4 regions of the Sinorhizobium sp. BG8 genome follow, and region 4 is predicted to be linked to each of the others. Evidence: riboswitches for the same ligand, from Rfam matches in the RefSeq annotation. Region 4 holds a riboswitch; each other region holds the start of a gene.
What was found. Region 4 has a riboswitch for cobalamin ahead of F3Y30_RS07520 (ABC transporter substrate-binding protein). Riboswitches for the same ligand answer to the same signal wherever they lie in the genome.
Positions count from the first base shown of each region.

Region 1: it holds a riboswitch for cobalamin, as region 4 does, so the genes downstream of both, F3Y30_RS15620 (CbtB-domain containing protein) here and F3Y30_RS07520 (ABC transporter substrate-binding protein) in region 4, are expected to answer to the same signal.
Region 2: it holds a riboswitch for cobalamin, as region 4 does, so the genes downstream of both, bluB (5,6-dimethylbenzimidazole synthase) here and F3Y30_RS07520 (ABC transporter substrate-binding protein) in region 4, are expected to answer to the same signal.
Region 3: it holds a riboswitch for cobalamin, as region 4 does, so the genes downstream of both, F3Y30_RS08180 (aromatic ring-hydroxylating dioxygenase subunit alpha) here and F3Y30_RS07520 (ABC transporter substrate-binding protein) in region 4, are expected to answer to the same signal.

Region 1 is NZ_CP044011.1:3,307,850-3,314,895, forward strand. It holds gene cobW (cobalamin biosynthesis protein CobW) at 1-665, opposite strand, end outside; gene cobU (bifunctional adenosylcobinamide kinase/adenosylcobinamide-phosphate guanylyltransferase) at 671-1,195, opposite strand; gene F3Y30_RS15615 (CbtA family protein) at 1,195-1,956, opposite strand; gene F3Y30_RS15620 (CbtB-domain containing protein) at 1,969-2,145, opposite strand; cobalamin riboswitch at 2,189-2,554, opposite strand; gene F3Y30_RS15625 (peptidoglycan-binding protein) at 2,642-4,384, opposite strand; gene F3Y30_RS15630 (cobyric acid synthase) at 4,580-6,040, opposite strand; gene F3Y30_RS15635 (glycine betaine ABC transporter substrate-binding protein) at 6,822-7,046, shown strand, end outside.
Region 2 is NZ_CP044011.1:3,171,624-3,178,669, reverse strand. It holds gene F3Y30_RS15015 (LTA synthase family protein) at 1-612, opposite strand, end outside; gene F3Y30_RS15010 (NAD+ synthase) at 904-2,613, shown strand; gene F3Y30_RS15005 (PD40 domain-containing protein) at 2,627-3,454, shown strand; gene F3Y30_RS15000 (diguanylate cyclase) at 3,599-5,101, shown strand; cobalamin riboswitch at 5,270-5,493, shown strand; gene bluB (5,6-dimethylbenzimidazole synthase) at 5,537-6,217, shown strand; gene F3Y30_RS14990 (DUF2865 domain-containing protein) at 6,239-7,046, opposite strand, start outside.
Region 3 is NZ_CP044011.1:1,766,078-1,773,123, forward strand. It holds gene F3Y30_RS08150 (DUF1217 domain-containing protein) at 1-454, shown strand, start outside; gene F3Y30_RS08155 (winged helix-turn-helix domain-containing protein) at 474-845, opposite strand; gene F3Y30_RS08160 (FAD-binding oxidoreductase) at 842-2,278, opposite strand; gene F3Y30_RS08165 (L-threonylcarbamoyladenylate synthase) at 2,281-3,255, opposite strand; gene F3Y30_RS08170 (diguanylate cyclase) at 3,428-4,519, shown strand; gene F3Y30_RS08175 (DUF6656 family protein) at 4,549-5,148, opposite strand; cobalamin riboswitch at 5,482-5,679, shown strand; gene F3Y30_RS08180 (aromatic ring-hydroxylating dioxygenase subunit alpha) at 5,800-7,044, shown strand; gene F3Y30_RS08185 (hybrid-cluster NAD(P)-dependent oxidoreductase) at 7,046-7,046, shown strand, end outside.
Region 4 is NZ_CP044011.1:1,629,922-1,636,967, reverse strand. It holds gene F3Y30_RS07535 (pseudoazurin) at 1-327, opposite strand, end outside; gene F3Y30_RS07530 (ABC transporter ATP-binding protein) at 324-1,127, opposite strand; gene F3Y30_RS07525 (iron ABC transporter permease) at 1,124-2,152, opposite strand; gene F3Y30_RS07520 (ABC transporter substrate-binding protein) at 2,149-3,117, opposite strand; cobalamin riboswitch at 3,376-3,610, opposite strand; gene F3Y30_RS07515 (DUF1127 domain-containing protein) at 3,893-4,030, opposite strand; gene F3Y30_RS07510 (DUF1349 domain-containing protein) at 4,229-4,804, opposite strand; gene F3Y30_RS07505 (PrkA family serine protein kinase) at 5,310-7,046, shown strand, end outside.

The DNA of each region.
Region 1 (7,046 bases), 1.7 Mb from region 4:
ACGGCCGCGGCAACCTCGCCGTTCCGTGCCTCGATGAGAGTCGGGCGACGCGCGGTGCGGGAGGCAACCTCCTTGCGCACGGCCGTGAGCCCTTCCGCATCGATCAGGTCGGTCTTGTTGAGGACGATCAGATCGGCGGCCGTCAGCTGATCCTCGAACAGTTCCTCGATCGGGCTTTCATGGTCGAGGTTCTCGTCGTTGACGCGAATTGCATCCACCTTGTCGTGATCATCGGCGAAGCGGCCTGCGGCAACGGCTGCGCTGTCCACCACCGTGATCACTCCATCAACCGTTACCTGGGTCTTTATTTCCGGCCAGTTGAAGGCGGCGACGAGCGGTTGCGGCAGGGCGAGACCGGAGGTCTCGATGACGATGTGGTCCGGCCGGTTTTCACGCTCCAGCAGCTTCGACATGGTGGGAATGAAATCGTCAGCGACGGTGCAGCAGATGCAACCGTTGGTGAGTTCGATGATGTCGTCCTCGCTGCACGCCTCGGCGCCGCAACCCTTGAGAACGTCGCCGTCGATTCCGAGATCGCCGAATTCGTTGATAATCAGCGCAATACGCTTTCCGCCCGCGTTCTGGAGCAGGTTGCGGATCATCGTCGTCTTGCCCGCACCAAGGAAGCCGGTGATGACGGTTGCGGGAATCTTCTCCTGGAGCATTGTGCTCAACCCTTCATTTTCAGCGGCAATCCGGCCGCGACAAAATAGACTTCAGTGGCCATCGACGCCACCATCTGATGTAGCAGGCCTGCATGGTCGCGGAATTCGCGTGCCATGCGGTTCTCCGGAACGATCCCCAGTCCGACCTCGTTCGAGACGAAGACGATGCGGCCGGGCGCCTGTTGCAGTTGCGACGCAAGTCCGGCAAAGGCCGCACTGACGTCGCGATTGTCGAGCATGAGGTTCGTCACCCAGAGCGTCAGGCAATCGACGAGCACGGCGCGATCAGGTGCGGCAACAGTCGCGATGGTCTCCGCCAGCTCGAGGGGTTCCTCGTGGGAGACCCAGTCGGGGCCGCGCCGTGCCCGGTGCTGATCGATCCGCGTCCGCATCTCATCGTCCCAGGCACGTCCCGTCGCGATGTAGTGCATGGCAAGGCCGCTCGAACGGACCAACCCCTCGGCAAAGGACGACTTGCCGGAACGCGCACCGCCCAGAACCAGGACGGCCCCGGGCGATACGCTGGTCATCAGGCTGCCTTCGCAATCTTCTCGTTGGCAAGGCCAAGCGACAGGCCGAGAACGATCCAGAAGAACAGCGTCGTGGCGAGTGCGGCGACTGCGAACTCGGCTCCGAGGACTGCCGGTACCGCACTTGCGATGTCGGTCGGCTGCGGTGCACCATAGACCTGTGGCGCGGCGATGAGCACGACACCGGCGATCTTCGCGACAAGGCCGCTCTTGAGGCACAGCAGATAGATGCCGACGGCGGAAAGAACGACCGTCGCAATCCACCAGACCTGCCGATCTGCAAGTTCTGCGGCCGGGAAGCCCGGCAATTCAGGAGGCAGTCCGATCGCCGGAAGCATATGGACTGCAAGCCAGCCGCCCGCGCCCCACAGCGCGCCGTTCGAAAGGGTGATTGCATTGCCGGTTACGAGGCTGACGCCCGCGAGCAGCAGGGCAAACCCGGCACCCGTCACCAAATTGGCGAGAAGCGTTCCGGAGAAGCGGCTCATGCCGAACATGATGCCTCCCTCTTCTTCTTCGTGGCCCTCATGCGCATAGGCGGGAGTCACCGGCGAGAAGTAGGAGACTGCTTCGCCGATGATCGCACCCAGGGACAGGCTCGAATGCTCCTGCACTTCGCCCGCGGCGGGCGCAGGCTCCTTGCCCTCGTATTCCTCGGCATGGAGGATCAGCGGAACGACGCGAAACTCCTGGGCGGCCGTCATCAGCACGCCAGAGAACAGCCCGGCCACCAGAGCGGCCAGGAGATATTTGACGATCATGATGGAAACTCCTTAGTGGCAGGGAAAGCCGTAGGAGTGACGGGTGTCGTGCGCCGTGTCGTGCAGAACAGACGAATTGGCGAGCCCCGCCCCGAACACCAGGAAGCCACCGATCAGAAGAGCGGCGAGACCGGCGAGCAGACGATCGTTGAGAGAAAGAGAAAGGGTAGACGTAGTAGACGCAGCCATGACAACCTCCGTGCTGGCAACGGGGAGAACCCCCAATCGGGCACCATGCCCTTCATTGGTTGGCAGGTCTCCTGGCTCGCGGCGTCAGGTGCGCGAACGCACCGGCGGGACTTCCTCGCCTTCCCGGGTGTGATCGCATTGCGAAAGGCGGACGATTCGTAGAAAAAGAGGCGTCCAGCCCGGTTTATCACAATGCCACCCAGTGGCTTTTCCGATGATCCGGTTTGGCCAACCCGGGGACACCATGTCTCCGCGCCGCCTTTCCGAAACGCCGGATGGAAATCCCTCGCCACTCTACAGTCGCGGGGTCGGCTGTGATTGCAGTGCCCGATATGGGTCCACCCTCTCACATTCCCATTTACTCTCCATTCCGTTTCCGGATCGGAGAACCATCCAATTGATTGGATGATTATGCCTGCGTGGGTCGGAAGTCAATCGACACCGCGCGCCACCGCCTTTGCCGATAGCGCCTGAACCACGCTCGTCATCCCGAGCGTCAGTACCCGGGAATGACCATCACACTGCCGCCATAGGCTGGGCCGTCATAGTAGCCGTCGACAGGACCCTCGTAGTAGCCGTCGACCGGACCTTCGTAGACGTCGTAGCGGCGATCGTAGGCAGGAGGTTCCCTGTAGGTATTGCGCCGGGCGACGAACTGCGCCGATTCGCGAAGTGCCCGGAACTGCCTGCGGCTCAAATATCCGTCAGCAGCAAAGCCGTTGGAGGATTGCCACCCCGCAATCGCCGACCGCGTGCGCGGCCCGAAGACGCCGTCCGCGCCATAGGTCTCGAACCCGAGAAGGCTCAGCCAGCGCTGCGCCTGCACGCGATTACCCGGAGAGAGATGAGCCTCCCGGCTGTCGACATAGGCCCGTGCGGTCTCACGCTTGCGCAGCGGCGCGGTCGCGATCACATCATTGGCACTGTCGTCACCCTGCGCTTCCGCACCATCGTTTTTGCGCCGTTCGAGAGCACTCAGCCTCTGTTGTGCCTCTCCGGCGAAGCGACCCTGCGGATAGGTCTCGAGATAGGCCTCGAAGGCCTTGGGCTTTCCATCGAGAACGGCCTTCTCCCAGCGGTCGTTCTCGATCTTGGCGAGGCGTCTGGCCTCCTGCTTTTCGGCTGCGGCCTTCTCCTTTGCCGCAGTCTCCTGCTCGGCCTTCATCTGATCGGATTCCGCGTTCGCGCCTGCGATCGCCGGTTCGTCTTCGGCAGGAGCCTCTGCATCGGCGGTGGACTGCTGTATGCTCGTCACGCTATCAGACTCGGCAGGTGTTTCTTCTTCCGCCGCGGCCCTCACGCCCTCTTCGGCAGCGGCTGCACGCTCCGCGGCTTCTGTCCGCGCACGCACGGCTGCCGCTTCCTGCTCCACCTTCGCCTTTTCAGCCACCTCGGCGGCCTCCTGCTCGGCCCTCACCTTTTCGGCAGCGGCCTGTTCGGAGCGCTGTTTCTCGGCCTCCGCCTCGGCGGCCTTCAGCTTTTCCTCGGCTTCGCGTTCGGCGGCGAGACGAGCGGCCTCCGCTTCCCGTTCAATTCTTGCCTTTTCGGCTGCCGCCTGCTCGGCTTTCGCCTTTTCTTCAGCTTCGCGCTCTGCCTTGAGCTTTGCTTCAGCGGCTTCCTGTTCGGCTTTCAGTTTGGCGGCAGCGGCTTCCTGTTCGGCCCTTGCCTTTTCGGCGGCTGCCTGTTCGGCGCGCGCCTTCTCCGCAGCTTCCTGTTCCGCCTTCAACTTCGCCTCGGCGGCAGCGGCTTCTGCCGCGGCAGCCTTCTCGGCAGCGGCCTGCTCGGCCCGCGCCGCTTCTGCCCGTGCCTTTTCAGTCGCAGCCTGTTCGGCGCGTGCCTTCTGGGCGGCAGCCTCTTCCGCGCGTTTGCGCTGCTCCGCTTCCGACTGGACCGCACCGCCGGATGCGTCCTGACCAGACGTCACGTCGCTGGTCCCAGCCCCGGCCTTCTTGGCCGCGGCCTGCTGGGCAGCCTTCAGCTCGGCAATCCGCAGCCTCGCCATCGAAGCGAAAGTACCCTTCGGATAGGCTTCGAGATAACCTTCATAGGCTGCCAGATCGCTACCCGATGACACTTTTTGCCAGAGGGAGAATTCGGTCTCCCACTTCTTGCTGGCGCTTCCGACCGTGCTTGTTGCGCCCGACGTATCGGCCGCGGACGCGGGAGCCCCGACCAGCGACAGGCCGACGAAGCCTGCAAGCCCGATTTTGGCAAAACGTCCAATCTGTCCGGATGTCATCGTTCTTCCCTTCGATGGCAATCAAATAAACTCACCGGCCGCCGGGCGCTGGCCCAAGCCGGATGCACGCGATGCTTGACACCGGAATCTGGCGCAACTTTGGTATCCCTGGTAACAAACCATTGCCTTTGGTTTCCTTGTGAGAAGCCTCATGACAATGACGTTCGGCGACAGCCACATAATCATCCGCAGGCATCAATTGGTGCCAAGAATTCCGTCGAGCCAGTCCGGATCGAGCGCTCGTTCCAGTTCGCCGGCAAGGCCGTTCAGCGCATCGTCCACGGTCTTCCTGTAGTCGACTGCCCCTCCGGTGATGCCGAGTTCAGCAAGGAGCGCCGCCCGGTATGCGTCGCTTGCCAGGATGCCGTGCAGATAGGTTCCGACGACCCTGCCATCAGGTGAAATCGCTCCGTCCGGCCGGCCGTCGATTGACACCGACGCCCGGGCGCAGTCGGCTCCCCTCGTATGGCCAAGGTGGATCTCGTAGCCCGAAAGCGGAACGTCGTACTGGAGGGAGCGTGCCTGGCTGTTGCGAACCGTCTTTTCCGGCGCCATCTCCGTCTCGACATCGAGAAGGCCGAGCCCCTCGACCTCGCGGACGTTGCCTTCGGTCCCGAGGGGATCCGTCACCCGCCGGCCGAGCATCTGGTAGCCGCCGCAGATCCCGAGAACACGGCCACCGCGCCGCATGTGCTGGTCGAGGTCGCGGTCCCATCCCTCGGCGCGGAAGTCGAGGAGATCGGAAATGGTCGACTTCGATCCTGGAAGGACGACGAGCCCGGCATCGGCGGGCAGTCGCTCGCCGGGACGCACGAAGATGAGCTCGACATCCGGTTCGGCCTTCAAAGGGTCGAGATCGTCGAAATTTGCGATCCGCGACAGGACAGGCACGGCCACCTTCAGCGCGCGCCCGGTTCCTTTCGACAATCGCTCGAGGACGACGGAGTCCTCCGCGGGCAGCCTTCCCGCCTCCCTCAGCCAGGGCACGACGCCGAAGCAGGGCCAGCCGGTAAAGCGCCGGATCTCGGAGAGGCCATCGTCGAAGAGGGTGACGTCGCCGCGGAACTTGTTGATCATGTAGCCGGTGATCATCCGGCGATCCTCGGGCGAAAGGATCGCATGCGTGCCGACCAGCGACGCGATGACGCCGCCGCGATCGATGTCGCCGACCAATACGACCGGAACGTCGGCCCGTGTCGCAAATCCCATGTTGGCAATGTCGCCCGGCCTGAGGTTGATCTCGGCCGGCGATCCGGCTCCTTCGACGACTACCAGGTCGGCCCCGTCACAGACGGCGTCGAAGCTCTCCATCACGCTGTCCAGCAACTGTGGCTTCAGCCGCTGATAGTCCCTGCCGCGCGCCTGTCCCCAGACCTTGCCCTGAACAATGATCTGGCTGCCGGTTTCCGATTGCGGTTTCAGGAGCACCGGATTCATGTGCACGGAGGAAGGGACCCGGGCGGCAAGCGCCTGAAGCCATTGCGCCCGGCCGATCTCGCCGCCGTCAGCGGAGACCGCGGCATTGTTCGACATGTTCTGCGGCTTGAACGGCCGCACGGCGAGGCCCCGGTTCGAAGCGATCCGGCAGAGACCGGCGACAAGCACCGTCTTTCCGACATCCGAGCCGGTCCCCTGAAGCATGATCCTGCGTGTCATGAACGTTCCGTAGCATTCGACCCGCCACGCGCAAAGACCTGTTTTCGTCATGCATTTTCCCGGTGGCGCTCTGTGGCGATCAGGATGCCGCTCGGCAACACAGCAGACGGCGCACAGCGAGCAGCCGGAAAACGAGAGAGCCGCGCATGCCTTCCGGCAATGCGCGGCCCACCAAAGAACGCATGGCAATCCCGCAAATACGCTTCGGGATCCAATCGCTCCGGTACGCACTACCTGATCCGGAACGAGCGGCGGTTGTCCCCCGCCGTCAGAAACAAATAGACGGACATCGTTACCGGACGGTTATTGAGACGTTAAGCAATGATGAACGGCGAAAAATTCGGAAGAGCCCCCAGAAGGCCCCCTGCACGATCTCAGCGGCGTTGGCCATGATGGCAAAATACTCGTGCCGAACGATGCGGCTCGGGTATAGCGGCCATCTATTCTGCTTACCTGGAAGGCATCTGCCAACTCTCCGGGCACCGACAGATCGCATGTCGGGCGACGGCGTCGTGGACTTCGCCCCTGGGGTGAACGCGGGTAGCTCAGAGGTTGATTTCTCTGCCGGAACCCTTACGCTTGCCCTTCGATACGAATGAAGCATGGCCGGCGACATGGTTCCGCCGGAGAGAAGACGAAGCATCGCTGCAAGCGGGAAGCAGGCACGCCTGACCTGGCGGTCGCGCCTTGGGCCCGCCGGCATTCGACAGGCCAATGCTTTACCGTCTTGCATCCGCCAGCGGGATCGATTGCTGCAAGAGGACTGGGAGGTCTTGAACAGATGAGGAAGCTGCTTGCTTCGATCCTCCTTGCCACCGGCCTGCTCGCGCTTGCAGACGTCGCTGAGGCTCAGTGCGGCAACGTATCGATTGCCGAAATGAACTGGGCCTCTGCAGGGGTCGCCGCGCATGTGGACAAGCTGATCCTCGAGAAGGGCTACGGCTGCACGGTCACGCTTGTGCCGGGCGACACGATCCCGACATTCGCTTCCATGAACGAGAAGGGA
Region 2 (7,046 bases), 1.5 Mb from region 4:
CAGCCGGTCCCTGATCGTGGAGAACTGGTTGTAGTCCATGATCGAGCCGAATCCGGCAAGCAGCGGAAGGGCGATGGCGAGGCGCGCAGCACGCGCCTTCAGCGTCAGGCGCGGGAAACTGCGCCATGCATAGACCCACACCCCAATCAACGCACACACGGCGACGATGACGCCAACGGCGAGCAACACGGCGGTCCAGGGGCGATCCTTGACCAGCACGGGCATGAGTTCGAGGATCTGGCGGCCGAAGAAGACGTCGGTCGGATAGAGGGGGTCAGTCAGGTAGATCTGCTTCTGCTGGGAGATGAAGGCTGTCAGAAGCGTGAGCGGCGCAACGATGAGAACGGCCTTGTGCTTGCGGCCGATGAGGGCGTCGACGGTCAGGTAGACAAGCAGAAACAGGGTGCAGGTCGTCCATGCCGGGCGGGAAACACTCGTAAAGAAGCCGAATGTCTGCTCGAAGGATTCCCGTGTGATCAGTTCAACTGCGACGACTGTCAGGATCGCGAGAAGCGACGTCGCGGCGACGGACCGGAGGATGGCCAGTGCTCGTGTATAGCGGCCCGAAAGACCGGAAGAGACGACAAGTGTGTCGTCTGCAGGTGCCACCACGGCAGCGGAATTAAAGAGGACCAAGGCCATCTCCACATTTCATAAAAGTTTCGCACACCTGTCATATCGACGTCATGTTGAACAGGGGATGAACGCTGCCCACAACGCCGGTTCAACAGCATTGTTCCGGGAGCCTGAGGCTCTCAATCGTGTGCAGGCAGCGAACCGGCCGACATGCGATAAGCTTTTGTTTCCAAAATCGTCCGGCATGCTCTAAACAGCTTGCGAAAGCCCCGCCTCGTGCAGCGAGGCGGCATGACCTGGTGCATTCGAAGGAAACAGGCTGCCGAGATGAGCGACAGACACGACACGACCACTCTGAGAATTGCCGTCGCGCAGCTCAATCCTACCGTCGGCGACGTCACGGGCAATCTTGCCAAGGCGCGCGAGGCGAGGGCAGACGCTGCCCGCCAGGGCGCCGATCTGCTGCTTCTGACCGAACTCTTCATCTCCGGCTATCCTCCCGAGGATCTGGTGCTGAAACCAGCCTTCCTGAAGGCGTGCCGGCGCGCTGTGGAAGCACTGGCGCAAGACACCGCCGACGGCGGTCCCGGTGTCATCATCGGTTTTCCCCGCCAGGACGAGACGGGTCGCTATAACGCGGTCGCCGTCCTCGACGGCGGCGCCATCCAGGCCGTGCGTGACAAGGTGGACCTGCCGAACTATGGCGAGTTCGACGAAAAGAGGGTGTTCGACCAGGGCGCGATGCCGGGTCCGGTCAATTTCCGCGGCATCCGGCTCGGAATCCCGATCTGCGAGGATATCTGGGGTGATCTCGGCGTCTGCGAGACGCTCGCCGAAAGCGGGGCGGAAATCCTGCTTTCGCCGAACGGCTCGCCCTACTATCGCGGGAAGGTGGACGTGCGCCACCAGATGGCACTCAAGCAGGTGATCGAGACCGGTCTTCCGCTTCTTTATGCCAACCAGCTCGGCGGACAGGATGAACTCGTGTTCGACGGGGCGAGTTTTGCCATCAATGCGGACAAATCGCTCGCCTTCCAGATGAGCCAGTTTGAAGAGGCGGTTTCAGTCACCACCTGGAAGAAGAACGGCCGGAACGGCACGGGGACACAGGATGGAGACGGCGAGGGCTGGCGTTGCATCGACGGGCCGATGTCGCTCATTCCGGAGAGGGAGGAAGCGGACTACCGCGCATGCCTTCTCGGCTTCCGGGACTACGTGAACAAGAACAGCTTCCGCAACGTCGTTCTCGGCCTTTCCGGCGGCATCGATTCGGCGCTCTGCGCGGCAATCGCGGTCGACGCGCTGGGCGAGGAGCGAGTCCGGTGCGTCATGCTGCCCTACCGGTACACGTCGCAGGATTCGCTGACCGATGCGGCGGCCTGCGCGAAGGCGCTAGGCTGCCACTACGATATCGTTCCCATCGAAGATCCGGTGCGCGGCTTCATGACCGCGCTGTCGGAAATGTTCGAGGGCACGGAGGAGGGTATCACCGAGGAGAACCTCCAGAGCCGTACGCGCGGCACGATCCTGATGGCGATCTCCAACAAGTTCGGCTCCATGGTCGTGACGACAGGCAACAAGTCGGAGATGTCGGTCGGTTATGCCACCCTCTACGGCGACATGAACGGAGGCTTCAATCCGATCAAGGACCTCTACAAGATGCAGGTCTACGCGCTCTCGCGCTGGCGCAACGCCAATGTGCCGGCGGGCGCGCTTGGACCATCGGGAGAGGTGATCCCGGTCAACATCATCGACAAGGCGCCGTCCGCCGAACTGCGGCCCAACCAGACGGACCAGGATTCGCTGCCGCCTTACCCCGCGCTCGACGATATTCTCGAATGCCTGGTCGAGCTGGAGATGGGAACGGAGGAGATTGTCGCGCGCGGTCATGACGTGGCGACGGTTCACCGGATCGAGCACCTGCTCTACATCGCCGAGTACAAGCGCCGCCAGTCGGCGCCGGGGGTGAAGATAACCAAGAAGAACTTCGGGCGCGACCGGCGCTATCCGATCACCAACCGGTTCCGCGACCGGTAGAAGGCGGGGTGGCATGCGCAGCTCGGTCGAGATCTATTCGCTCACAACGGGCAGCAGCCGCGTGGTGCTGCAGACGGACAGGCTGGTCGAGGCGCCCAACTATTCGCGGGACGGGCAGTTCCTGATCGTCAACGGCGATGGCCTTCTCTACCGCATTCCCGTCTCCGGGGGCGAGCTCGAGCGGATCGACACCGGCTTTGCCGTTACCTGCAACAACGACCATGGTCTGTCGCCGGACGGCGGGCTGCTTGCGATCACCGACAAGACGGAATTCGGCAAGGCCGCCATCTACGTTTTGCGGGCCGAAGGCGGAGCGCCGCGGCTCGTCACCCGAAATCTTCCCTCCTACTGGCACGGCTGGTCGCCGGACGGATCGACGCTCGCCTATTGCGGCATCCGAAACGACGTCTTCGATATCTACACGATCCCTGCCGATGGCGGCGAAGAGCGCCGGATGACGAACGGGGAGGGCCGGAACGACGGTCCCGACTGGTCGGCCGATGGTTCCTGGATCTATTTCAATTCGAGCCGCACCGGGCGCATGCAGATTTTCCGGGTCCGCCCGGACGGATCGGACGTGACGCGGATCACCGACAGTCTCTACGGGGACTGGTTCCCGCATCCTTCGCCCGACGGCAGGCATCTGCTGGTTCTGTCGTATGACGGTGACGTGTTCGATCATCCCCGCGACCTTGATGTGCGGCTCCGCCTGATGGATCCCGACGGCAACGACGCGCGCATCCTGTTCGAGCTCTTCGGCGGGCAGGGGAGCGTGAACGTGCCGAACTGGTCACCGGACGGTACTGCGTTCGCCTACGTGCGCTACGCCCGCCCGGCTTGAAGGATTCGCGCTAGCCTCAAAAAGCGGTGCTGAATTTAAGTCTTTGCTCACCAACGAATTTAAGCGAATTTTCCCGCCTTTCCCTCCATACCCCTGGGAATGAAGAATGCGTGGTGCGGCGCCGCGCAGAGACCGGGGTTTTTCATGGTCGAGGTTACCGGGAAGGCTGCACTTGCCCAGAGCGGCAGGATGAAGGGAATTATCGGAATGGCGGCGGTCTTCATCGTCGTGCTTTTCGCCTTCGCGAACTTCATCGTGCTCGACTATGCCGTGCGCAAGACGAACCAGTTCACCGGGGACATCGAGAAGAGGCTCGTCAGGAACGAGTTCAGCCACCAGATGGAGCAGGTCGTGCTCTATCAGAGTTCCATGTCCTTCTGGGACAGGAGCTACGAGGAACTGTCGAAGGGCTATTTCACCGACGACTTCATCCGCACCCACATGCGCGACTGGCTGTGGGCCGACTTCGGGTTCTCGTGGATGGTTTTCGTGCGGTCGGACGGCGAGACGGTCCTGTCGATGCATCAGGGCATCGTCGAGCGAAACAGCAAGGCGCGCAACCTGCTGCAATGGGTCAGCGACCTGACCGCCCGCGCCACAAGCGCCTACTATGCCGCGCTCATCCCCAGCGAAAGCGGCTGGCAGATCGCACGGGACGCAAGCCACCACAATTTCCTGTCGCCGGCCCTTCCCAACATTCACGTTGCGGGGCTGAGGATGATCGACGGCGCCATGAGCATCGTCGTGGTGCAGGCAGTGGTGCCGCGGTCGCTGATCATTCCGGCGGTCAGGAACGAACCCGTGCTGATGGTGACCGTGAAGCCGATTTCGGGAGAAATGCTCGAAAGCGCCTCGACCAGGCTCGGGCTCTCCGAACTGGGCTTCTCCGCGATCGTTGATCCCGACCCCGAACTGTTGCTTACGGCCGTCGGCGGGGACGACTACAACCCCATGGTCGCCTCGTGGCGGCCCACACGGCCCGGCACGCATGTGTGGGGCCTGGCGACCCCGCTGATCGGCGTCCTTGTCCTTGCCTTCATCGCTGTCATGACGTTCATCGCCCACGGATTCTCCAAGCTCGTGAAGGCGCTGCAGGAAAGCGAGGCGCGCCATTCGTACCTGGCGGTCCACGACCCACTGACGGGGCTCCAGAACCGTGCGGGGTTCGACAAGACCATCAGGAAGGCGCTCGGTACCACGCCGGGCAAGCCCTTTGCGATCTTCGCCATGGACCTCGACATGTTCAAGGCCGTCAACGACCGCCACGGCCATGCGGCCGGCGATGAGGTGCTGCGGACGGTCTCGGCGCGTTTCCGCGAGCGCATCGGAATGATGGGAACGGTCGCGCGCCTTGGCGGCGATGAGTTTGCCGTGTGGTTGCCTGGGGACATCGGGCGCGAGACGCTGCTGGCAATCGCCGAGGGGCTCGTGCGCGACGCACAGGTGCCGGTCGCCTTCGAGGGGCAGATGCTGTGTGTCGGAAGTAGTGCCGGGATTGCCTGCTATCCGGCGCACGGGCAGAGCGCCCACGAAATCGCGGTGACGGCCGATGCTGCGCTCTATGCGGCCAAGAATGCGGGCCGCAATCGGGCGATCCTTGCAGGGGCGGCCGAGCAGGCTGCGGCCAAGAGCGCAAGAGCCGCCTGAAAGCGCGTTGCGATTCTCCCGATTTGCCGCGGGTCTTCTCCCGAAGCAGGTGTCGACTTTCGAGAGACACTCACGAACCGACGCCTGCGGCGTCCGGATTGTCGCTTCTTACCCGCCGAAACGACATCCGGACGCCGCTTCCGAGGCTTGAGCCGGAATTGGACCCGTGTAGATATTCCGCCGTCAGGTGCCTGCCGAAAGGCGGGAGAATCGGGAATCCGGTGCGGTGCTTCGGTGCCAGGTCCGGAGCGCGCCCAGCGCTGTGACGGGGACGGCTGTACCGCATGAAGGGACTTGCTCCTTCATGGCACGCCACTGGTCTTTTGACCGGGAAGGCAGGTTCAGTCGGTCGATCCGAAGCCAGAAGACCGGCCGGACAATATGGACCGAACCCACGCGGACGGTGGGAGGTCGTGCATTGTTGGGGAGAAGACGATGCGACCTCATCCGGAGGACCAGATGGTCCGTGCGGGAGCCTTTTCGGCTGCCGACAGAAGTGCCGTCTATCGCGCGATCGAAACGCGGCGGGACGTGCGCGACCAGTTCCTGCCCGATCCGCTGCCTGACGACCTCTTGCGCCGCCTGCTTGGCGCTGCCCACAGCGCGCCGTCGGTGGGCTTCATGCAGCCGTGGAACTTCATTGTCGTTCGCAGCCGCGACGTGCTTGCCGAGGCCCACCGCGCCTTCGAGCGCGCCAACGCCGAGGCGGCCGCGATGTTCACCGGCAAGCAGCGCGACCGCTATCGGGCATTGAAGCTCGAGGGTATCCTGAAAGCACCGCTCAGCATCTGCGTCACCTGCGATACGACGCGCGGCGGCAAGGTCATCCTCGGCCGCACCCACAATCCGCGCATGGACGTCTATTCCACCGTGTGTGCGGTGCAGAACCTGTGGCTCGCGGCCCGTGTGGAAGGGATCGGGGTCGGATGGGTCAGTATCTTCAACGACGCCGACATCCGCTCGCTCCTCGGCATCCCGCCGCACGTCGAGATCGTCGCCTGGCTTTGCGTCGGGTATGTGAACGAGCTCTACCGGGAGCCGGAGCTTGCGGTGAAGGGCTGGCGCCAGCGCCTGCAACTCGATGAACTCATCTACGAGGATCGCTGGCAGGGGTAGAGCGTCCGGCGCTGCGGAAGATCAGTGTACGCCCGGCTCGGCGGGATTCCTGAGGTCGATGGCCGATTCGTTTTCGGGGAGGAAGGTCGGACCGACGGTCCTTACCTTTCGCGACGCGGGATCATAGGGGCGCTCGATGATTTCCTTCTTGGCCTCGGCGGGCTTCGGCACGGGTTTCGAGCGGATGGTGGTGACGGACCCCGTTCCCTCTTCCACGAGATGACCCGTGGCTGTCGCCTGGTCCTGGTTCCTGCCGGCAAGGGCGTTTTCCTGCTGGAGGACCTTGCGATAGTAGGCAGACAGGTCGCAGCCGCAGGACCCGGGCTTGGACAGATCCCGCGTCCGGTAGGCGAAGGCCGCAGGAAGCGTCGAGTAGGGCTTGCCGGTCACCGTCGAAACCATATCCCCTGATTCCGGTGAGGAAAGCGCGTGGTAGTAGAGTTCCGTCTCGGTTTCGGGGCACATCATCGCGCAGACCCTCTGGTCGCGACGGAAATCGAGCGGTGAGGCGCCGGTGGAAATCGGGAAGAAACCGCCGTCGCAGGTCCTGACACAGACAGTGCGCAGCCCGCCTTCGACCGACGGATCGCCGAAATGCCGCAATCCCGGGAAGGCCGCGCCCTCAGGCATGTCCTCCGTGGGGAGGGAGTCGTCCATCGGCATCGAAAGCGTGAGTTCCGGATCCGTATCGCCGAAGTCATCCGTGGCCGCTGTCGGCATGAAATCCCGGCCGGCGTCATTGCAGCCGTTGGAATCGAGTGCCGCGAGAAGCCGCCTGCGCACATTCTGGGTGCCACCCGAAATCGCATACTCGCGGCGCTTCTTGTCC
Region 3 (7,046 bases), 140 kb from region 4:
CGAGGAAACCGCCGGCGCGATGAGCAGGCGCGGTATCTACGAGACGATAGACAACTACGTGCGCCAGATGATGGAAGAAAACGCCGGCGATCAGAATGCCGCCGTGCGACTGGCTCTCTATTTCGAGCGGACGGCACCGACTATTTCGAGCGCCTACTCCATCATTGCCGACGACGCTCTTTACGAGGTGTTCAGAACGACCTTCGAGATAGCGGACGAAGTGGCGAACTCCGACGTCGACGCCCAGGCGGAGATGATCGAGCGGTACCTCGATCTCGAGGATCTCCAGGACCCCGAGAAAGTTCAGAAGCTGATCGTCCGCTTCTGCGTTCTCTATGATTCCGAGAACATGACGGACCAGTCCGGCGCGCTCACGCTGTTGTCGGGAACCAGCGGCAACATCAGCGCGGACACGCTGCTCTCGATGGCGCAACTCAAGACCGGCGGGCTCTGACCGCCGGCGCGCCCGCGGCTCAGTCCTGCTCTTTTTTGAACGCCGGGTTCATGTGCGCGGCAAGCCAGGCAAGATCGTCGGCATGGATAAGCCGCGCTTTGGCTTCCATGTCCCGGTAGCGCGAAAGCACCTGCTCCCCGAAAGGAGTGAGCGCCGCACCGCCGCCGCTCTTGCCGCCGTGTCTCGCGGCGATGACCGGCTCGTTGAACATCCGGTTTGTCTCGTCCGCGAGCAACCATGCGCGACGATAGGACATCCCGATCGCCGCTCCTGCTGCCCGGATCGACCCATGCTCGCGCACGAGTGACATGAGTTCGATCTTGCCGGGACCGAGCCGCGCGCCGGTCGCAAAGTCGAAACGCAGACTCGGCCAGGTAGTCTCATCCGTCATTGCGATGTTCCGATCACTTTGCCGGGGTTCATGATGCCGGCGGGATCGAAGCTGCGCTTGATCCTGCTCATCAGGTCTATCTCGATCGCGGGTCTGATCTCCGCCAGTTCGTCGCGCTTCAGCTGGCCGATCCCGTGTTCGGCGGAGATCGATCCGCCGTACTTCAGCACGATGCCGTGGACGATCGCGTTGAGCTCCCGCCAGCGGTCCAGGAACGCCTGCTTGTCGGCGCCGACGGGCTGCGAGATGTTGTAGTGGATGTTTCCGTCGCCCATGTGGCCGAAGGAGCAGATGCGCGCTCCCGGCATCGCCTTCATGACGGCTGCATCGGCCTCGTGCATGAAGGCCGGAATGCTGGAGACCGGCACGGAGACGTCGTGCTTGATCGAGCCGCCTTCAGGCTTCTGTGCCGGCGACATGCTCTCGCGCATGTGCCAGAGCGCTCTGCGCTGCTGCTCGCTTGCAGCTATCACCGCATTCTCCGCAAGCCCGCTTTCGATTGCGTCGTTGAGCAGCGCCTCGATCATGCGGGTGGCCGTCTCGGCGGAGTCGGAGGTCGAGATGTCGATCAGGGCATACCAGGCATGCTGCGTCGCGAGCGGATCGCGCACGCCCGGAATGTGGCGGGTGGTGAAATCGACGCCGATGCGCGGCATGAGCTCGAAGCCGGTCAGAGCGGTCCCGCAGAGGCTGGAGGCCTTGTCGAAGAGGCTGAGCGCGTCCTCGACCGTCTTCAGTCCCACGAAGCCCACTTCATGACCGAGCGGCCGGGGGAAAAGCTTCAGCACCGCACCGGTGATGATCCCGAGCGTGCCTTCCGCGCCGATGAAAAGGTCGCGCAGGTCATAGCCGGTGTTGTCCTTCTTCAGTCGGCGCAGGCCGTCCCAGATTTCACCGGTCGGCAGCACCACTTCCAGCCCGAGGCAGAGATGGCGCATGTTGCCGTAGGCAAGCACGGCCGTGCCCCCGGCATTGGTGGAGAGGTTGCCGCCGATCTCGCAGGAACCCTCCGAACCGAGCGACAGGGGGAAAAGCCGGTCGGCGCCCTCGGCGGCTTTCTGGATATCGGCGAGTATCACGCCCGCATCCGCCACCATCACATTGCCGACGGGATCGACGTCGCGGATGCGGTTGAGACGGGAAAGCGAAAGCACGACGTCCGAGCTGCCGTCACGCGGCACGCCCCCGCCCACGTGGCCGGTGTTGCCGCCCTGCGGCACGATCGCGGTACCCGTCTCGGTCGCGAGCTTCAGGATCGCGGAGACTTCCTCGACGCTGCCCGGCCTCAAGACGAGCGGGGAGGTCGGGTGATACATCCCCCGGCTCTCGACGAGATAGGGTGCGATGTCGGCCTGTTCCGTCAGCGCGTGGGACTGGCCGGTGATCGCAATGAAACGCTGGACGAGATCGGAGGGGAGGGTGGATGGCTTCATTGTTATTCCCTTGGTGCGGCGGCGCGTTGCAGCCGGTCGTTGATCGCCTCGCCAAGCCCGTCCATGGGGACCGGCGCGAAGGCAATTGCGGTCGCACCGCTGGCATCCGCCTTCTGCATGTAGCCGAAGAGGTTGGCAGCCGCCTCGCGGAGGTTGCCTGAGGGACTGAGATCGAGCACGATCGCCGCCTGCTCTTCGCCCGGAAGCGGCTTTCCTCCGAAGCGGATCAGCGCTTCTCCGGGACGCACGTCCTTGGCCATCAGGCGCACGCCGGCGCGCGGCGCGTAGTGGGATGCGAGCATTCCAGGTGCTTCGATCGCTGCCCCGGCAGTCTCCGGACGGAGCACCTTTTGGCCGGCGATCCGCTCGGCGTCGGCGATGTCGAGCCCGCCTGGCCGCAGCATCCGGATCTCGCCATCCTCCACTTTGAGGATGGTGGATTCGAGGCCGATCCCCGCCGCGCCCCCATCAAGCACCAGCTCGAGCTTGCCGCCGAGATCGGCTGCCACATGCGCGGCCGCGGTCGGGCTGATGCGGCCCGAGGTGTTCGCGCTCGGTGCGGCGAGGGGACGTCCGTAGGCGGCGAGCAGACGGCTCGCGAAGCCGGTCGGGACCCGGATCCCCACGGTGTCCAGTCCGGCACGCGCAAGCGGGTGGATCGAGCTGTCCGGTCGCACCGGCAGGACAAGCGTGAGAGGCCCCGGCCAGACCGCTTCGGCAAGGCGTCGCGACAGCGGATCGAAGATTGCATGTCGTTCCGCCATCGCGAGATCGGCCATGTGGCAGATAAGCGGGTTGAAACGCGGCCGTCCCTTCATTTCGTAGATGCGGCCGACGGCTTCCGGATTGGTTGCGTCGGCGGCCAGCCCGTAGACGGTTTCCGTCGGAATGGCGACAGGTTCGCCGCGCGCGAGCGTCTCTGTCGCGAGCTCTAGGGCCAGCTCGGGCTCCACGCGTGTATCGACGATCCTCGTCATCAGTCTCTGTTCCTGGCTTCCCGTTCCTTGCTCGACCGGTTCTTTACAGGTCTAGCGGGGCAGATGCCAAGAGGTCGGGGCCGAAGCGGGCCACAAGTAGGGAGGCCAGAAGGAATTCGCTAAAAATAGCAGGGGCATCTTAGAATAATCGAAAGGGGGGAGATGGTAGTCCTTGAAAAACACTGCCGGAACCTTGCTGATGGTCAACAAGAAAACCTCCACAAACGACATAGCGCTTCGCGTGGCGACTGCCATGCAGCAGATGGGCATCGACGGATTGCCCCGCAATTACGAACTCGTCTACGAGGCTTACGCCGGATCCAACCCGGATCTCGTCCGCGATTTTATTGGGCTCGGTAAGTTCAAGACCCAGGCCGCGCTCGACGAGCTCGGCCGCAAATACCTGCCGCATCATCATGAGACCGGCGTTCTCCAGCGTTCCGCCGGGGCCGTTCGCAACGAGATGAGCAACTTCATGCTGCTACTGAAACAGGAGAAGTCCTCGCTCAGCGACTATGGCCGCATCATCGGCGAAGCCGAGCGCGCCTTCCACGATGGAGAGGAATGGAACAGCGCGACGCTGGGAAGCTCGATCGAGGCCCTGCGACGGGCGACGGAGCAGCAGGTTTCGCGCAATGCCGCCATGGCGGAAAGCGTCACGGAACAGACCAACGTTGTAAGCGGGCTCGAGCAGGAACTCGCCGCATTCGAGGCGACCAAGTTCGCGGATCCCTTGACCGGGCTGGGGAACAGGCGTGCCTTCAACAAGGCGCTCGCCAAGGTCTATTCCAATCCGGAGATGCCGCTCCTCTGTGGCGTGATCGTTGCGGATGTCGATGCCGGGCGTCGCTTCTCGCCGCAGCAGATCGCGGTTCTTTCCGACCATATCGCCCGCTACACCGGCGAAGCTCTGAGGCCCGCGTTTCCGGCGAGCGATCTCGCCGTCCGCTTCGATGGCCTGCGTTTCGGCTTCCTCTTCTATACCTCGGAAGAGACGGAAATCCTGAGGATGATGTCGCTGATCTCCGGCGCAATGCGCATGGCGACGCTGCGCCACCCGCAGACCGGGCGGGCGCTGGGCTCGCTCACGCTGTCAGCGGGCCTCTGCATGTCCAATCTTGCGGGCAATTCCTTCGATCTCGTCAGCGCCGCCGAAAAGGCACTCGCGATCGCGCGCGATGAGGGAGGCGATCGCGTGGTCGTCTACAAGGATAGCGACGAAGGACAGTCGGGCAAGGAATGGATGATCTACCGGGCCTCGTGAGCCCGGATACATCCTTGCCGGCCAAAAGTTCAAAGCGTGCGGATGATCTTGCGCAGTTCCTCGTTGCGCGCGCCGAGCATCAGGACATTCTTCATGGCGATCCGGGGGTCGGGCGTGCGGAAGATGACGCCGTTGCCGCGGACCTTCTTGTTGATTTCCAGGCGGCCTTCCTGCTCGCTCGGATTGATCGCAACGGCAAAGTACATGCGCCCGTGCTGGTCGCTGATCTTCTGGAAGAAGCTGTCGCCTTCGCCGATCTCCGAAAAGAAGTTGGCCATGTAGAAGGCCCACTGCACGTTCTCGAACTGCGCGAAGGTCGAATTGGCGACCGTGATGTGACAGTAGCCGAGGTGCGGGGTGGCCAGCAGCGTGCGATGGAAGATCAGCTTCGGAAAGCGGATCGAACGGTGGAAGCCGTTGATGCGGTCATGCGTGACCTCGCCCGCCCTCTCGAGCTTGCGGCCCGTGCGAATGGCGACCTCTTCATAGCTGAGGTAGCGTTTCTCGACCTCGTTCCAGCTCTCCTTGCGCCGGTCGATACGTCCGGTGCGCAGGAATTCCGTATGTGACGCGGACGGGGGTGCCGAGCGCTTGTAGGCCACGGCATCGTAGTATTTGAACTTCTTCATGGGCTGCACGCGGGCGCTGCTCCCTCTACGCACTTGCTGAGGCCATCCTATGCAGGGATGGTTAACCAATACTTCCTTACATACCCGCCCGAAATTGCGCCGGGCTTGCTATCGCGGAAATCGCGCGAGGGGCGGGGAGGTGTGTCGTAAAAAGGATACCGCGAGAAATAGTGAGCATTTGCACAAATAAAGGTCAGTAAATCTGACATTTCTCTGTAGCCTGCTGTTTAAGCAGCCGAAATATGCATCAACGTTTCTGTGCGCTCTTTTCGACTTGTCGTGAAGTCCGAATTCGATGTCGTAATCCGGCATGGGCGGGCGGCCTGCGTCGTCGTAGGTTCCGCTTGTCAGGGTGCCGCCTCTTAGGGAAGGCGGAGAATTGGGAAGCCGGTTGAATTCCGGCGCTGCCCCGCAACGGTGATGGAGCCAATCACGGCAAAGGGCCACTGGATGAGAATCCGGGAAGGCGCCGTGTGGTCCGAAAAGGACAACTCCGAAGCCCGGAAACCAGCCATGACAACAGATAACCGAGTTGGCTGCGGCGGGCGGCCAGGATGCGGACCTGCATGTTCATGGCCGGCATTGCCGGATGCCTGAGGCTGGTTCCTTCCCTCCCGTCCGGTCGAGACCAGAGAGCTTAAGGAACCGGCAATGGATATTCGCAGCGACGTGCTTCGCAGACTAAGGAACAGGCGCGAAGGATACAGCCTCGATCAGGCCTTCTACATCGATCCCGATTTCTACAAGCTCGATCTTGAGACGATCTGGTACCGCGACTGGCTGTTCATCGGCCACGATTGCGAAATTCCGCGGGCGGGAAACTACTTCACGGTGCAGGTCGGCGATTATCCGGTTGTCATAACGCGCGACCGCCAGGGCACGGTGCGGGCTCTCCACAACTCCTGTCGTCACCGCGGTTCTCGCGTCTGCACCCAGAACAAGGGTGCCTCTGCGAAGCTCGTCTGTCCCTACCACCAGTGGACCTATGAACTCGACGGTCGCCTGCTCTTTGCCCGGCACATGCCGGAAGACTTCGATCCTTCCGCCCATAGCCTGAAGCCGATCCATTGCGAGACCGTAGGCGGTTACATCTTCATCTGCCTCGCCGACAAGGCGCCCGATTTCGCCCCCTTCCGCGCACTGGTCGAGCCGTATCTCGCAAAGCACCGCCTCGGCGAGACCAAGGTCGCCTTCGAAAGCACGATCATCGAGAAGGGCAACTGGAAGCTCGTCTGGGAAAACAACCGCGAGTGCTATCATTGTGCTGCCAACCACCCGGAACTCTGCCGCACCTATCCCGAAGCACCGAGCGCGACCGGCGTGCAGGGAGCGAAGGACGATCCTGTTATCGCCGAGCACTGGGCGAAATGCGAGGCGGCGGGCCTGCCGAGCGAGTTCCGCATGGATGCGACCGGCCAGTTCCGCGCCGCACGCATGCCGCTGATCGCCGATGCGGAAAGCTACACCATGTCCGGCCAGCGCGCCGTCAGGAAGCAGCTCTCGGCGGATGTGAGCGCAAGCCACATCGGCACGCTTCTTCTCTTCCACTATCCGACGACCTGGAACCACGTGCTGGCCGATCACGCCATCACCTTCCGCGTGCTGCCGCTCGGCCCCGAACTGACGCAGGTCACGACCAAGTGGCTGGTTAACAAGGATGCCGTCGAGGGCGTGGACTACACGCTCGAGGAACTCACCCACGTCTGGACGGAAACCAACGACCAGGACCGCCAGATTGTCGAGGAAAACGCCTTCGGCATTCGCTCGCCGGCCTACGAACCCGGTCCCTACTCGCCGGCGGACGAGGGCGGCGTGATGCAGTTCGTCGAGTGGTATTGCAACTTCATGCAGGAGCGGCTCCAGGGCGAGGCCCATCCGCTGATAAGGGTGGCCTGATA
Region 4 (7,046 bases):
CATGCCCATGCCGTAGTGCGGAGAGCACTTGATGCCGTAGAAACCGGCCTGATCGAACCGTACCGTGATCTCCTCGTTGATCCTGCCCTTGAACCCGGGATAGCCGTCCGGAACCATCCCGTCGATGGTGGCGGCGTTGTGGCTCTTGTTCGTGGCGATGAACCTGATGCTGTCTCCGGACTTCAACGCCAGGAAATCCGGCTCGAAAACCATGGATCCCTTCTCGCCCCGGTTCAGCATCCGGACCTCGAAGGTCTCGGCCAGGGCGGACGGCGGGGCGGCGAATGCAATCGAAGCGACGCACAATGCTTTGAATAACGCAGTCATGAAAATCTTCTGGCCAGTTCTGGTTCGGTCGTTGAAAATCCGGGCGCTCGATAGCGGATATGGCAGCCATGCTCGCCTTCATGTTCGACATGGACGTCGACGCCGAAGACCGTATGAATGCGTTCGGCATTCAGCACCGCGCGCGGGCGGCCCAGTGCTGCTATGCGGCCGCCGTTCATGACGGCGATGCGATCACAGAACATGGCGGCATGGTTGAGATCGTGGAGCGCGGCGACCACCGTCAGCCCCTGTTGCCGAACCAGATGCAGCAAACCTATCTGGTGGCCGATATCGAGATGGTTCGTCGGTTCGTCCAGGAGCAGGATCTTGGGCTGTTGTGCCAGTGCACGCGCGATGTGGAGGCGCTGACGCTCTCCACCGGACAGCGTATGCCACATGCGCCCCGCAAACTGCGCCATGTCGACGTTGCGGATCGCCTCGTCGACGATGCCGTCATCCTTGATCGACCAGGGCGAGAGAGCGCCGAGATGGGGCGTGCGGCCAAGTTCGACCGCCTGGCGCGCCGTTATCCGCTCGCCCGTCTCGGCCTGCTGCTCGACCAGCGCGAGGCATCGTGCGACCTCGCGGCGTCCAAGATCCTGCATCGGCTGTCCATCCAGGAGCACGGTGCCGGACCGGGGTCGCCGGATACCGGCAAGCAGGGACATCAGGCTGGTCTTGCCGGAACCGTTCGGCCCGACGATACCCAGGAACTCGCCGGGAACGATATCAAGCGACACGCCTTCCAGGATGGAGACACCCCCGGCCGACCATGAGACCTCGCGTGCGGAGAGTTTCATGCAGCAGCCCTCCGCTGTCCCAGAATGAAGGCGAAGGCCGGTGCACCGAAAAGCGCCGTGATCACGCCGATCGGCAGGACCTGTCCGGGAATGATGACGCGGGACAGGATATCGGCCGCGATCATGAACACGGCCCCAATGAGGGCCGAGGCCGGCAACAGGAAACCGTGCCGGACACCGACGATCATGCGCGCCGCATGGGGTATTACCAGCCCGACAAAACCGATTGAACCGACGATGCTGACCATCACAGCAGTCACCATGGCCGAGGCACCAATCAACACGACATAGACCCGGCGAACCGGGATGCCGAGAGATGCGGCAGACTCTGACCCGAAGGTGAAGCCATCGAGCGCCCGCGAATGCCATAGACAAATGACAAACCCGACAATCGCGACGGGAAATGCGAGCCACACATCCGGCCAGCGAACCCCGGAGAGGTTGCCCAGCAGCCAGAACATGATGCCGCGCGCCTGCTCGGCGTTTGCGGCCTTGGTGACGATGAAGGACGTCAGCGCATTGAAGAGCTGCGAACCAGCGACGCCTGCCAGAATGATCGCGCCCGTGCCTCTCCCGGCACGCATGGAGAGCAGGCTGACAAGGCCGAAGGCAACAAGCGCGCCGAAGAACGCACCGATCGGCAGCGTGAGCAGTCCGCTGCCGAAACCGAGAATGGCGACACTGACCGCTCCCGTCGATGCACCTGCCGAAATGCCGAGGATGTAGGGGTCGGCAAGCGGGTTGCGCAGAAGCGACTGCAACACGACCCCGGACACAGCCAGGGCCGAGCCGCAGCAGGCGGCAACGACCGCGCGGCTCAGGCGGTAGTTCCAGATGATGCCCTCGTCGATGGGGTCCAGAGAATAGCCCGCATGCCAGAGGCGGTTGGCAACCGTCTTGGCAACCACGTCCATGGGTATGGCCGTCTCGCCGATTGCCGCGCCAAGCCACAGCGCGACAACGAGCAGGACAAGCGCCAGAACCGTGGCGCTTGTCCGCGACAATGACGCGGTCACACCGGTCACTGGCCCAAACCGGATTTCTCGATCGCGTCGGCCAGAACCTCGATGCCTTCGATCGTGCGGATCGTCGGGTTCATTGCCTGGGCGTCCATTTCGACGACATGGCCGTTCTTCACCGCGGACATGAGGCTTGCAACGGGATCGGACTTCAGAAACTGACGCTTGACCTCGACGTCATCCGCCGGAAAGCGGCGGCGCTCCATCTTGCCCGCAACGATGATCGTCGGGTCGGACTTGGCGACGGTTTCCCATCCGACGGTCGGCCATTCCTCTTCGCTGTCGATGACATTCTGGATGCCGAGGGCCGACATGATGTAGCCGGGCGCGCCGTTCCTGCCGGCGACGTAGGGATCGATGTCGAGTTCGGCGCTCGAGAACCAGAACACGGCCGAGAGTTTGCCGTTCGCCGAAGCGATCTTCCTGCGTGCCGCATCCTCGCGGGCCTTAAGCCCCGCAACCAGCTTCTCGCCGCGTTCCTGCACATTGAATATCTGCGCCAGGTCGGCGATTTCCTGGTAGATCAGGTCCATGGTGAAGACCGTGTGGCGCACGCCATCGCCTCCACCGCTATTGTCCTTGCCGATGCAATCGGCAGGCGAGGTGTAGACCGGAATACCCAGTTCCTCGAATTGCTCGGGTTTCGCGACGATACCCTCCGGCCCCACATGCCACTGGAACTGGGCCGTGACGATGTCGGGCTTCTTGGCAACCACGCTCTCGAAGCTCGGATCGTTGTCGGCAAGTCGCTCGACCTTGGCATTGGCCTCCTCGAAGCCCTTGATGACCGGCCCAATCCACACCGCGGTGCCGACCATCCGGTCCTGAAGACCAAGGAGGTACATGATTTCCGCGCTGCTCTGGCCGATTGCAACGGCACGATCCGGAGCCTTCTGGAAGGTCACCGAACGCCCGCAATTGTCGAGGCGCAGCGGGTAGGTCGTTTCGGCCGCCAGGGCAGAGGCCCCCATCGACGTCAAAAGGATGGATACAGCACAAAGGCTGATGCCAACGGATTTTCTAAGAATGGTTTTCACAGGTGGATCTCCCCAGATCGGCAAGCCGGCCGCGAACGAAGCGGACCGGCTCGGTCACGGACAGGCAATGTCAGTCCGCGATTTGCGTGGTTGAAGAAGTCAACGAACGGGGAAAAACAGAAGCAGCAAGGCGCACGGCGGCGCAAAAGTGGGTCATGGCGTATCCTGTTCCGGGCATCCCCGCCCGTGACATTGGAGTGAACTCATGACGGCAGGTCTCCTGGCTCGCGGATATCTGCCTCCCATCTGCCTTCCCGCGATCTTCAACTCGCAGTGGCATGACGCTGATGCGTCACGAGGATGGGCGACAATCCGCTTACAGTTGCGGGGGCAGCCACGGTCTTGGTCCCATTCGGGTCTTCCGCACCGTGTTCCCTATTAATCCCGTCGGAGTCATCGTCGGGGAACCGTCGCCGACCACATAACGGCCCGGCATGGCGGAGGTCAAGCCGTATCGGCGAAGGTCGCAGACAGGATTCCGGTTTCTTTTCACGCATATAGAGGGACCATAGCGAAGGACCCGGGCCGCAGATGGCGCCGTATGGTTTCCGCGCGTCGGCAGGGCCCGGAGCCTCGGGGGGGCGCGCTCTACGACGTCATCCGGGTCGGGCAATCCGACAACCGGGCATAAAAAAACCTCCGGTTGGCCGGAGGTTTGGCGGTCGGCGAGGCGCTTGCCAGTTGTGACCGGCTGCGACTTCTCGCGATATCAGCGGCCGTAGACGGCAGCGCGGATCTGGGAACGGGAGATCCCGAGGTCGCTCAGCACGTGGTCGTCCATGGACTGGAGTTCACGGACAGCCTTGCGAAGCTTTGCATATTCAACGATCTTCTGACGAATGTTCATTTTTCTTCTCCTTTTCAACTTGACGCTCAAATAGGCATTATTTCGCACATGCGGTAGGCATTCGATTGCAAATTAGGCATGCAAGAATCGAATAGCTCCGCCGCAATCCGGACGCAAAGACTGCGGATGGGTAATACCACTGCCCTCGGTCACGAGCGGCCTGCACTCGCAGGCGAGCCAGTCTCACACGTTTTGCGCTTACTCTGCGTGGAGGTTCCGTTCGATCGGCGGACCGACCGCAATATCTCGGAACGTTGCCTCGAACCCCTCCCGCTCGGGTGAACAGGCCATCACTCCAACTTCGGCGTCATCTGCGGCGAAGGGGCAAAGCCTTGCCAGTTGCCAGTGGGCCTCACCGAAACGGAACTGAACCCGCACGGCGTCGCCATGGCGTGTAAGCCGCACAAAGAGGGGATCGGTCGGACCGACGTCCGGGAGCGGAACAACAGACCAGTCGGACACTCCGCGCGTGACCACGACGCTGAAATGCATCAGACCGTCCGTATATTCGATTCCGCACTTGATCCAGTTCGCCTCGTCGATGCGCAGCATCAGACCGGCCTGGTCGTAGAGCTGCTCATAGCCTCCGGTGACCGTCGCGGACGCGGTGAAATCCCCGGTGACGGGACGAAGGAATGCATGGCCGCTGTCGCGAACGAAGCCATAGAATGTCTCGCGCCAGAAATCGGTGCGGGCATCCGTGCGCAGCGTCAGCACCCGGGCATCGCCCTGCCAGTGTGCAGGCTCGTTGAGCCAACGATATGGAAGTTCCATCACGCCTCCCCTTTCGAAATTCGACCGCAGTTCCCATCCTGACGGTCAGACGCCCCCGCAATCTTAGGGGATCGGCGAGCGCGAATCACCCCTCTCCGCAACCGGCGTTGGACGTGATTCGCCCGCAGCTATTGCACCGCAGCATCAAATGGGTGGCCGTGGCGGGACAATAAGGCGGTTTTCCCCAAGCGATTCACGACGAATTGATGAGGAGTAACAGGGCGTGAATGAACAATAGAGGGAAATTTCTTCTGTAAGATCGACCGCTTAATGGTTCTGGGTTATCATGATTCGTACTTGGCGCCGTCCCCACCGCTCGATCGGTCGCCGATCGGTCGATCCGGAAACGATGACGCGGATTCTCGCCGTTGTTTGCTGCTTTGGCACGCATCCCAGTGCCGATCTTGTGAAGGAACTTACAGTACCAATCCCCGTTCACTCGAAGCAGTAGCCGATAGGCAGCGATCCCGTCTCACATCACACCGGCTTGCCGCGGGAGAGCATGATGCAAAGAAGTGAGTCTGACGTCTTCAATCTCTTCTCAGAGATCTACACGAGTACTGCGCAAGAGGAGATCAGTCTCCAAGAGTATCTACTTGCATGTCGTGATGACAAAAGCATGTATGCCACAGCCCAAGAACGGATGGTCGAGGCGATCGGAGAGCCGACCCTCATCGATACGAGTGCCGACGAAAGGCTCGGCCGCATCTACTCAAACAGGACCATCAAGATTTACCCCTCCTTCGCCGACTTCTTCGGCATGGAGGATACGATCGAGCGAATTGTCGGCTACTTCCGCTATGCGGCACAGGGCCTAGAAGAGCGCAAGCAGATACTCTATCTGCTCGGACCCGTCGGCGGCGGCAAGTCGTCTCTCGCCGAGCGGCTCAAGAAACTGATGGAACTGCGCCCCATCTACACACTCATGGTGGGTGGCAAGATCAGCCCGATCTTCGAAAGTCCGCTCGGTCTCTTCCACCCCGAGCGCATGGCGGATCTGCTTGAAGACAAGTACGGGATCGCCCGGCGACGCCTGACGGGCCTCATTTCGCCCTGGGCGACCAAGCGTCTCGACGAGGTCGGTGGCGATATTTCCAAGTTCAGCGTCGTGAAGCTCATGCCTTCGCGACTGCGCCAGATCGGGATCACCAAGACAGAACCGGGCGACGAGAACAACCAGGACGTTTCCTCGCTCGTCGGCAAGGTCGACATCCGGCAGCTCGAAAACTACAGCCAGGCCGATCCGGATGCCTACTCCTACAGCGGCGGTCTCAACCGCACGACGCAGGGGCTCCTCGAATTCGTCGAAATGTTCAAGGCGCCGATCAAGGTCCTGCATCCTCTGCTGACCGCCACCCAGGAGGGCAACTACAACGGCACCGAAAACTTCGGCGCCTTCCCCTTCCAGGGGATCGTGGTGGCACACTCCAACGAATCCGAGTGGCTCCACTTCAAGAACAACAAGAACAACGAGGCCTTCCTCGACCGCATCCTGGTGGTCAAGGTCCCCTATTGCCTGCGGGTGACCGAGGAAAAGCAGATCTACGAAAAGCTTCTTCGCGAAAGCGAGCTGGTAGACAACCCTTGCGCACCGGAAGTGCTCGAGAACCTCAGCCGCTTCACCGTTTCCACCCGGCTCACGCCGCATGAAAACTCGCCGCTTTATACGAAGATGCGGGTCTATGACGGCGAGAACCTGAAGGACGTGGATCCGAAGGCTAAATCGGTACAGGAATATCGCGATGCCGCGGGCGTCGACGAAGGCATGACGGGCGTCAGCACGCGCTTTGCCTTCAAGGTGCTGTCGGAAACCTTCAACTACGATACCAAGGAGGTCGCCGCCGATCCGGTGCACCTCATGTACATTCTCGAGCAGGCGATCAAGCGCGAGCAGTTCCCCAAGGAAAACGAGGCTGCCTACCTCGATTTCATCAAATCGGAACTCGCCACTCGCTATGCCGAGTTCATCGGGCATGAGATCCAGAAGGCCTATCTCGAATCCTACAGCGAGTACGGCCAGAACCTCTTCGACCGGTACATCGCCTATGCGGATGCATGGCTCGAAGACCAGGATTTCAAGGATCCCGATACGGGGCAGATCCTCAACCGGGGAATTCTCGACAGCGAGCTTTCGCAGATCGAGAAGCCGGCGGGCATCGCCAATCCGAAGGACTTCCGCAACGAGGTCGTCAAGTTCACGTTGCGCGCACGCGCGAAGAACCACGGCCGCAATCCCTCGTGG